Regions from separate parts of the Paenibacillus sp. sgz302190 genome, predicted to be linked through region 2. Evidence: riboswitches for the same ligand, from Rfam matches in the RefSeq annotation. Region 2 holds a riboswitch; the other holds the start of a gene.

Region 1 (5,442 bases), on a different contig from region 2:
GCCGGTATCATGAACGGCTATGAAGACGGGACGTTTCGCGCCGACCGCAACATCAGCCGGTCGGAAGTGGCGGTGATCGTGGCGCGGGCGCTCAAGCTGGATGTCGACGCGCATGCGAAGCCAATCTTCGAAGACGCGGAAAGCATTCCGGCGTGGGCGCAGGCGGAAGTGGCGGCAGCCAACAAACGAGGCATCATAAACGGGCGGGATAACAATCAATTCGCGCCAAATGAGAGCACCACGCGGGCGGAAGCTATCGCTTTAATTCTTGCTTTGTACGAGGAAGCTAAATAAACTTGCAGTTGGAACAAGCGAGGATGCTGGATAGCATCCTCGTTTTGCAATGTATTTTAAGCGTGATAGATATGTTGAAAAGGAAGTCGTTGCCTATGGGACTTATGCGTCGGGTTTGGACCGTTTTGGCGGCAGCCGTGTTTCTGTATGCGGCATTTCGTTTGGCGGCGATCGGATGGGGATACTATGAAAACCGCAGAGATCTGGCTGAGGCAAGCAAACTATTCAAGGAGGATCAGCTCAAGGACATGGGTCAAACCCTGTCAGTGACTGCTGTTACTTACGATAGGGAACACATGTTTGGCTGCCGGCCTCGCGATTTGTTTCGCCCCTTGCTGGAGCTGGGTCCGGATATAGTCGGTTGGATCCGTCTGGAGGGCAGCCGCATCGACTATCCCGTAGTGCAGGGAATCGACAATGAGCAGTATTTGAGCCGCAATTATAAAGGAGAAGATTCCCGCGCCGGCAGCATTTTTATGGATTACCGCAATGCGAAAAACCTGGAGCAGCGGCATACGATTATTTACGGCCATCGGATGAAGGACGGCACCATGTTTGGCGACTTGAAACAGTATGTGAATCAGACGTACTACGACAAGCACCGGCAATTTCGGCTGGACACCTTGAACGCTTCTTACATCGCTGAAGTTTTTTCAGCGTATTATACGACAACTGAGTTTAACTATATCGAGACGGAATTTTCCGACGATGAGGATTATGCCGCATTTTTACAAAAAATTCAACAAAAATCGCTTTATGCAACTGATATGGAGGTTGCTCCCGGAGACCGGATTATTACCCTATCGACCTGCGATTATGCACTCGACCCGGTGGCCGGAAGATTCGTTGTCCATGCCCGTTTGAAGCGTTTGGGTGAGCCTGTTGCTGAATAAATACTTGTGGAAAAATGTTAGATTATGGGTTAATATGGATTTTGTATTATATCTAATGTACTATACCTGTAGTTTTAAATACCTACGAACCAACTGAACACGAAAAGGCAAACCTGTTCGAAAGACAGGGACGCAAAGCCACGGGCCTACTTCTGCGGGGATAAGTCGTAAGACATCCCTCAAGGAAACGGCAGCCGGGTTGCCGAAAGCAGTTGGTTTTTTTGTTTTGGAAAAAGTAACTTTTTTACTATGGAGGTATATAAATGAGGGTTCAATTAGTTACATCACTAGCGGTTATCGTGCTGCTCGGAAGTTCAATTCACGATGTCAAAGCCGATACAACCGCCGCTGCGCCAGCAACGAAGTCAACGAATATTGCCGGCCCGGTTTCTGCGGGCAGCTTCAGCGATACGAAAGGGCACTGGGCGGAGGCGACCATCGCCGGTGCGGTTCAAAAAGGGTACGTGGACGGCTACCAGGATCATACTTTCAAACCGGACGAACAAGTAACGCGGGCGGAGTTTATCAAAATGGCGGATTCCGCGCTTCATATTTCAGTTTCGGGTGCCACCACAGGCAGTGATTGGTATCTGCCTTACGTTAACGCGGCAGTCAGCGCGGGGATTCATGAGTGGAGCGATTTTACGGGCGGGGACTGGAATACGCCGATGACCCGCCAAGAAATGGCGCGCATAGCGGTTCGGGCTGCAACCGGCGACAAGAACACGGAGGACAAGAAGTGGATGTACTTGGCGACCAAAGCCGGTCTGATCACAGGCATGGATGACACCGGAACGCTAGGAGAGGACCAAACGACAACCCGCGCCCAAGCGGCGGCAACCATTGAACGCATCCTTTCTTCGAAGGGCGGCCAGACGCTTTCTGTTGACAAACATGCCGTATCGAGGGCGGAAGTTGCTTGGCATAAGACCAATGTGATCACAATGCTTCCGCGCTACTTTGAAAAAACAGCGAACGGCGAGAGATTTCACGACGAGTTACTGACCGCCACAACCGCCGACGGCAACATGTCTTGCAGCGTCAATAAATATGTTGTAGTCGATTTGGACGATCCTAATGATCCTTACCGAAATCTTGTTCCAGATGATGTAAGCAAGTTCGAGTGGTTGGACTTTAATACAGGTGCATCTGTGCCATTGAAAGGTGACAACTATATCGTTGTTTCAGAACAAACGATGAAAATTAAAAGTTTTCCTGCAGATGCAACTAGTATTACTGGTTGTGGCGCGGGTATTACGGATAAGGCTTATGATGCAAGCGGTACATTGAAAGCCAAGAATATGCTTCCAAGAATGTCCGGCGTAAATATTCCCTATAAAAAGCCCGGATCCGTATATACGTATATCACTTACTCAGATTCTTATTACGGTAACGCAGGGGATTCGATTAATGAAACGAGGTATTCCTTTGAGGCTGTCCCCAAAGGCAATTTGACACCTGTTGATGGGATGCGGCAAACCCGTATTGTCTTTAACGGAATTGATACCAGTTCACCAACTTTAATATATACAGGATTTTTAAAGGATCAAATCAATCAACAGTAGGTGGTTTTGTTGAAAAGTATATATTTTCGCTTCCTCATTATTTTGACTATAGCATCTTTAATGATTCCCTTAATTCCGCAGACTGCCCAAGCGGCGCCGATTAAGCTTGGAGATATCGATTATGGCAGCAGTATCGTGCAAGCCTATACGCCTCCGAACGGACTTGCAGGTGAGCTTGTAAACATGGAGCATTTTAATTTTAGTGATGTGACGATCACTCCCTCGCCGGGGAAGACTGTTCAGAGAGTATGGTTGCAAGACAAAGACGGAAATGAGGCAGGGGTATTAACAAATTCGGGAGGTAACAAATGGAAGATTCCAACCATTACGGGTGAAGAGAAGCCATTTTCTGCAACTGCAGTTCCTTATAGCGGATACTTTGCTTGGTTCCGAGATCCGGGTTGGCCTGATCCGCAAAATCCAGGGAAAACGCTAGGGTATGTGTGGATGTATGATGACAACGGGTCGCGTACTTATTATTCAACCTACCCGTCAGTTACAAATTATCCGGTATCCGGCATGTATACGACAGATAGTCCGTATCATTATAAGCCCGGAGTCGATCCGGGCGTTGGTTCGGCAGATAGCAATAGTGCCGTCGCGACAATTCATCATAGCGCTAACGTTTCGATCCCGTCGTTTAAAATGGATGAAAATGATTCCGTAATACTTACGTCTGATAAGGTGGTTAATGTACATATTGATCCTTCTGACATTCGTTATGATCTTACTGCATTGTCAGGTGAACAACGGACCAGACATCCAATTTTGGAATCTAACATCATTGACAAGGGAGCAGATTCAATTGATCTCGCTTCAGGAACCTTTAATTTCCATGTAACGGCATCCTTCGATAATGCGGGAGGCCAAGAAGAATCTAACGGGCCTAACGGGTTAGTTTTGAAATGGTATGATGGCTGGAAGTTTACCTTCCATGCATCACTTTGGTATGTTCGTGATCTGTCAATTTATTACGACGAAGATGAGGCGCCGCCGACAGGGAATTGCTCCTATACAATCGGCCCACCGACTAAAGGAACGATCAATCAGGACGCCGTCATAGATCCTGCGGCCAGCGGCGTGCTTCTCGCGGATATGCGGGATGCGGAAAGATTCGATGTGTTAAAAGGGATCCCGACTTCGGAAAGCCTCTATGCGAACGTGTTGGGGCTGAATTATTTATTTCAAAATCAATTCGCGAATATGACCGGGGAAGTGACCTACTCCGTTTCCGTCAAGAAAACGTATGTATGGACGGTCTCAGGAGGTCCAATGGCTCCGCCTGTTACCAAGACTGAAACCGTAAATCAAACGATGACCGTGACACGTCCGTATTCGTACTGGCAAATCGACAATCTGGAAGTGTACGAACTGGAAAAAGCTACGGTCAGCAATTATGCGCTGGGCGGATACGGCGGGACCGTGACGCTGGATGCCACCGGCTATACAGGGCCGACCCTGCAATCTGACAATAGAGATGATGTCAATACACACGTACACCCAGCTGCTTGTAATCCCGTTGACCTTGGGACAGGTGGCGGCCCGCCACCCGGAGGTACGCCGCCGGAGTTTCAATCGGCAGCGGAGAACGCCGTGGGCCGCAACCAGGTGAACAACGACCTGGTCGTGTTTAACGGCGTAACCGTTATGGAAAATTCCCGGCACCCTGATCAGGGACAGACGCCGGGAACGATTCCGCAGCCGACGCAAATCGGCCGGGATGTGCTGTACGGCAATGGTTACGTCGTCAGCAATTCACTCGTCAACCGGGCGGACCAGCCGACGACCGGCACGATCTATTACCCGCTGATCCCGGGGAATGTCAAAGGCGGATCGGATAAAGATTATCCGATCAATGGCATCAACCCGGTGACGGTGCATACACCGGTGGTCATGTACCCGTCTGTGACCGACGATCAGGCGCACAACGAAAAAGTCGTGCCCACCGCAGGCCGGGCGGCGGTCATTTTGGACCAGCCGTTCACGGTGTTCGTGCCGACGACCGGCCAGCATGACGCGTACCCCGGCTTTGGCGGGTACGGGGTCACGGGCGGTTACGGCGATTACGCCAAGTATACCGCCAACAAGCAAGTCCGCTTCGAGTTCGACGTCTGGAATGCGGACAAGTCGGCGTACATCACGGCCGGCATCTGGGTCGACATTCCGGTGAATCAGCCGGACATGACGTTCATCATGCCGACGTGGATCGACGAAGGCTTCTATACGGTTCATTTTCGGTCGATTGCGATCAATGCGCCTACGGACTTTACAACGCAAACGAGCGCCAACTTCAATTGGCCGAATCACGTAGCGACGAACACGATCCCGGTGGAAGTGATCGGCAGGCTGTACGATTTTCATATCACGGATATCGGCGACTACGACTGGCAGTACGTGTTCCGCACGAGCGACGGCATCTCGCCGACAGGCGTTTCGTACTGGACCGGCACGAACGATATCGACGGAAACCCGCGGGGCAACAGCTATCCGTATGTGCTGCCGATTCACCCGGGAAGCCATCCGTTCCCAGGCTATGACCATACCGTGTCGATCAAGACCGGGTATCATTTCAAATTCGATTTGAAGACGAAGGGGAATATGTTCGGACGACGGGATGGGATTCGGATCACGCCGACCTTTTATTTTGTGAACAAGGATGGAACGGGGCGCATCCCGGTGGATTTGTACTA
Region 2 (5,442 bases):
ATGCCGTCGCTCGTGCGGAACACGTACTGCCAGTCGTAGTCGCCGATATCCGTGATATGAAAATCATACAGCCTGCCGATCACCTCCACCGGGATCGTGTTCGTCGCAACATGATTCGGCCAATCGAAATTGGCGCTCGTTTGTGTCGTAAAGTCAGTAGGCGCATTGATCGCAATCGACCGAAAATGAACCGTATAGAAGCCTTCGTCGATCCACGTCGGCATGATGAACGTCATGTCCGGCTGATTCACCGGAATGTCGACCCAGGTGCCGGCCGTGATGTACGCCGACTTGTCCGCATTCCAGACGTCGAACTCGAAGCGGACTTGCTTGTTGGCGGTGTACTTGGCGTAATCGCCGTAACCGCCCGTGACCCCGTACCCGCCGAAACCGGGGTACGCGTCATGCTGGCCGGTCGTCGGCACGAACACCGTGAACGGCCGATCCAAAATGACCGCCGCCCGCCCTGCGGTGGGCACGACTTTTTCGTTGTGCGCCTGATCGTCGGTCACAGACGGATACATGACCACCGGTGTGTGCACCGTCACCGGGTTGATGCCGTCGATCGGATACGTTTTATCCGATCCGCCTTTGACATTCCCCGGGATCAGCGGGTAATAGATCGTGCCGGTCGTCGGCTGGTCCGCCCGGTTGACGAACGAATTGCTGACGACGTAGCCATTGCCGAACAGCACATCCCGGCCGATTTGCGTCGGCTGCGGAATCGTTCCCGGCGTCTGTCCCTGATCGGCGTGCCGGGAATTTTCCATAACGGTTACGCCGTTAAACACGACCAGGTCATTGTTCACCTGGTTGCGGCCCACGGCGTTCTCAGCTGCTGATTGAAACTCCGGCGGCGGTCCGGCGCCTGTTCCCAGGTTAACCGGATTACAAGCAGCCAGATGCACATGCGTGGCCACATCGTCGTTATTGCCGGATTGCAGCGTTGGCGCCGTATAACCATGAGGGTCCAACTGAACCGTATCATCGGGATAGCCGCCGAGCGCATAATTCGTGATCGTGGACTTCTCTAATCCGTAGACTTCTAAATTGTCGATCTGCCAGTAACTATATGGCCGTTTGACGATCATAGTTTGGTTTACGGTTTCCTTCATAGGGGCCGGTGGCACCCCTTCCCCGCCGCCCTCCGTCCAGACGTATGTTTTGGTCACTTCAACCGCATACGACACCTCGCCGGTCATATTCGCAAATTGATTTTGAAATAAATAATTCAGCCCCAACACGTTCGCATAGAGGCTTTCCGAAGTCGGGATTCCTTTTAACACATCGAATCTTTCCGCATCCCGCATATCCGCGAGAAGCACGCCGCTTGTCGCCGGGTCCATGACGGCGGCCTGATTGATCGTTCCTTTGGCCGGGGGGCCGATTTGCCGGGTGCACCTGGGTGGAGACCCGCAGCTGCTGGATACCGTCACCGATGCGGTACCCGTTTGATTGATGCCTGCCGCTGGATCGACATAGCGCGCTGTGATCGTAGCGCTGCCGGCCGAGCTTGCCGTGACCAATCCGCTTGAGTTCACGGAAGCTGCTGCCGGATTCGAGCTTGACCATGTCGTGTTCGGGCTGCTGGAAACATTTTGAGTCGTCCCGTCCGGTTTTGTTAAAGTCGCCGTCAATTGTTTGGTTGCGTTCATACCGGGACTTAAGCAGCCTGCAGGAACGTTTACCGTTAGACCGGCTGCCGCCGGTCGGTATTCGGCAACAATGGTGGTACCGCCGATATTCATCGTTATATTTCGGTTTGTTAAGTGAGCATCCCCTATCACTTGCGGAAACTTGATGTCGCTCGGATCCATCGTGGGGTAAATATATGATTTTGAAATCGGGACCGTTTGTCCATTGTGATCATAAACAGGAGGAAGGTTGTAAGTCACACTTTCCAAATAACGGTACACATTTTCGGTCTTCACTATATCAATGAGCGTTCTCGTGGTTCCGTCTGCTGAAACCAGATATCTTTCTACGGTTAAAGGTTCATAAGGCGTATACGATGCAGGTATATCATAATAATCATCAAGATCATCCGGGTGGGCCCATGGTTCCGCACGTTTAATTTCTTGAAGTGTATAAAAAGGTCCACGCCTTGTGCTCCCGTCGGACGCATTGAACGATTCCATGATTGCGCTGAAATAGATGGGTTGCCCCGGCTGCAGGACAGAGTCAAAGCTGTCAAAAAAATCCCGATCGACCGTAGCTCCGTCAAATTTAAAGGTAGTTCTTACCGGTTCGCCAGGGATTGGCGTATTCGGAAATTGAGTTATATTCGCCGCATTGTTATAAACTACAGTACCGGTTAGATCCATCGGCTTGCAATTGCCACTTGAACATGCCGGAGCACTATGAATCATCCACCCGACAATTCGGTACCGAATACCGGTTGTGGCAGCAGTTGAAGTAATGTCAATTGTTACATCATGTGAACTTTCCTCCAAATAAATTGACACTGGGTAGGCATACGTCCACAAAGATGGCAAAAGCACTAGTAACAGTGCCGTAAGAAATACAATTGATATATTTTTTTGTAGTTCTTTTCATAGGTTATTTGCCTTCTACTCTGCATGATAGGTTTTATAAGCAAAGAATGCAGCATCAGATGTTATTTTCTTTTCTGCAAGTTGCGAAGCAAAATTTTCTGACGCAATGGCCACATCTGTATAACCAATATACCACACGTCTTTTTCAATATTTTTCGGCCCCCATATATCGACAAACAAATTTTTGTTTTCATCAAAACTGGTTACTCTAAACCGAAACATACTTCGTACCCAATGCTTATTATCGCCGAAAAAAACGATAGAAGGTTCTGGTGTCACAGTGCCTTCAATTCGAATGTGATTTTGCTTCACCCACTCGACATACTTTTGGGCATCACCACTGACGTGCTTCGGAATATTAACGGTTTGTACGAAAGCATCCACCCAGTTTTGGTCTATTGTCTCGTAATCCACATTCAGTATCTGATTGCCAAACTGTGATACGAGTTTAACCCATCGATCGACTGTATCCCTAGAGTAATATCTGGAGTCATGGATGATTTCCTTTGCAGTAAAACGGGTCAAATCCGTCTGAAACGGATGTTTATGTTCGTACATTTCATTGGGAATATCCTGTAGGATGTAAGGGAAATCACCGCTATTCGACGGCAGATTTGTTGTGCGAATCGCGCGTCCCCAAGGATCTTTGGGGGCATTCGTGGATTGCTCCGCACTGGCAACGGCTTTTTCATCGACGGCCAGCGAATGACCTCCCTTAACAGTCAAAATGCGTTCAATTGTCGTTACCGCCTGAGCCCGTGTCGTCGGTTGGTCTTCCCCGAGCGTCCCCCTATCATCTAGACCGGTAATCAGACCGGCTTTGGTCGCTAGATACATCCACTTCGTGTCATCAATGTTCTTGTCGGCGGTTGCGGCCCTAACAGCCGTTCTGGCCATTTCTTGACGCGTCATCGGCGTGTTCCAATCCCCGCTCGTAAAATCGCTCCGCTTATAAATCCCCGCGTTGGTCGCCGCGTTAACGTAAGGCAAGTACCAGTCATTACCTTCGGTTACCCCTGAGATTGGAATATGAAGCGCGGTATCGACCAGTTTGATAAACTCGGCGCGCGTCACTTTTGCATTCGGTTTGAAGGAGTGGTCCTGGTATCCGTCGACATATCCTTTTTGTACCGCGCCGGCGATGGTCGTCTCCGCCCAATGCCCTTTTGTGTCGCTGAAGCTGCCTGTAGAAGCCGTACCGGTGGCATTTGTTGTTTTCGTGCCTGGCGTAGCGGCGGTTGAATCAGCTTTGACATCCGGAATTGAACTTCCCAGTAGTGCAACAACTGCCAGTGATGTAATCAAATGGGCTCTCATTTTTATGCCTCCATAGTAAAAAAATTACTTTTCCCAAAATAAAAAACCAACTGCCTTTGGCGGCCCGGCTGCCGTTTCCCCGAGGGAAGTCTAGCGACTTGTACCCCGTAGAAGTAGGCCCGTGGCTTTGCGTCCCTGTCTTTCGAACAGGTTTGCCTTTTCAATTCCACTTGGTTCTTAGGTATTTAAAACTATAAAAATAGTACATTAGATTTAATATGAGTTCCATATTAACCCATAAACTAACATATTTCCACAAAAAAAATTATACCTTGCGCTCAACGCGTTTGTTTTACACCCCCCGCTAATTAGCTTTACAGCTTTTAGGTGATCGCTACCTTCAAAAAAAGATTCATCGACACGCCCAAAATAAAAAGCCGCCCCCATCGTCGTAAGATGGTACGCAGCTTTTCGGTCTGGCGTGCTAGAACCGGCGGCACATCTGCCTAGCAACACAAAGAAAACCTGCAAAAGTGCAGGTTTTTGCTCGTTGATAGGCTGGCAATGAAACAATTCCTGCAAATGTGCAGGCTTTTCATCGAACACGTGGACCTCAGGCTCGTTTAAGCGAAAATTCCTGTATAATCGCAGGCTTTTCGCCAAAACGAGCCACTTTCATGGAAAAATCCTGCACTTTTGCAGGTTTTCGGGCTGCCTGTGCCTATGCCGATGCTGTGCCTACGCCTATGCCGTGCCAATGCCAACACCCAGCCGCTTCATGAATGACCGCGCCCCAAATCAGCTCCCCCCTGGCTGCCCCAGCAAACGCCACCCAAGCCGCGCAGCTTCCAGCGCGCGGCGTTGCACCGCATGACGGCAGCCGGCCGACCATTCCACAATCTCCCGGAATCACTTGTTTCCGGGAAAAGGCACCATAACGGCCTTCAGCCATGTCACGGCCATCAGCATGTCCCCGAGCGGGTTCATATGTACGCCGTCGGTAGTCGAATCTTTGCCTGTTTCACTTGCAATAAAATCGATAAACGCTTGATGCGTGGGCACCAGGATCGCGTCGAACTGTCCGGCGAGCCGGTTCACGATGTCCACGTAAGGGCGCAGCAGTATATTTCCCGTCGCATCCGGGTACTCCTTGATCACCGTAGGCTGCATGAGGATCGGGCGGCAGCCGGGTATTTGCTTCGTTTGTTCCAGCAAGTGACGGTATACCGCTTCGAATTTGTCGGGGTACACCTGCTCCGCATCCGGTGAGTCCAATTGCCGCCACACGTCGTTGATGCCGATCGAAACCGATACCCACTGCGGCCGGTGATCGAGCACATCGAGTGTCCAGCGTTTTTCCAGGTCGGTCACGCGGTTGCCGGAAACGCCTTCATTTATGATTTTCAGCGAAAGATTCGGGTACGCCGCCGTCAAGTAATCGTGAATCAGGCGAACATAGCCCGACCCGAGCTTCAGGGGATCTTTTTTTCTTCCTTTGTCAGTGATGCTGTCGCCGATAAACACGATCTTGTCCTTGGCTTTAAACGGCACGGTAACGCCTCCTCATGTTGCCGCCGGCAAACGGGCGGCTTTTTACCCCCTCATCCTACGCCGGGTTGTCTGCCAAGTC

The links. Region 2 has a riboswitch for cyclic di-GMP ahead of AC6RNO_RS10775 (S-layer homology domain-containing protein). Riboswitches for the same ligand answer to the same signal wherever they lie in the genome.
Region 1: linked by a shared signal. The riboswitch ahead of AC6RNO_RS32615 (S-layer homology domain-containing protein) and the one ahead of AC6RNO_RS10775 (S-layer homology domain-containing protein) in region 2 are both predicted to bind cyclic di-GMP.

Annotation. Positions count from the first base shown of each region.
Region 1 is NZ_JBZYAO010000048.1:13,333-18,774, reverse strand. It holds gene AC6RNO_RS32625 (NEAT domain-containing protein) at 1-294, shown strand, start outside; gene srtB (class B sortase) at 390-1,187, shown strand; cyclic di-GMP riboswitch class I at 1,284-1,394, shown strand; gene AC6RNO_RS32615 (S-layer homology domain-containing protein) at 1,451-2,752, shown strand; gene AC6RNO_RS32610 (DUF5704 domain-containing protein) at 2,762-5,442, shown strand, end outside.
Region 2 is NZ_JBZYAO010000007.1:86,624-92,065, reverse strand. It holds gene AC6RNO_RS10780 (DUF5704 domain-containing protein) at 1-2,324, opposite strand, end outside; gene AC6RNO_RS10775 (S-layer homology domain-containing protein) at 2,571-3,872, opposite strand; cyclic di-GMP riboswitch class I at 3,928-4,039, opposite strand; gene AC6RNO_RS10770 (hypothetical protein) at 4,086-4,418, opposite strand; gene AC6RNO_RS10765 (GDSL-type esterase/lipase family protein) at 4,722-5,363, opposite strand.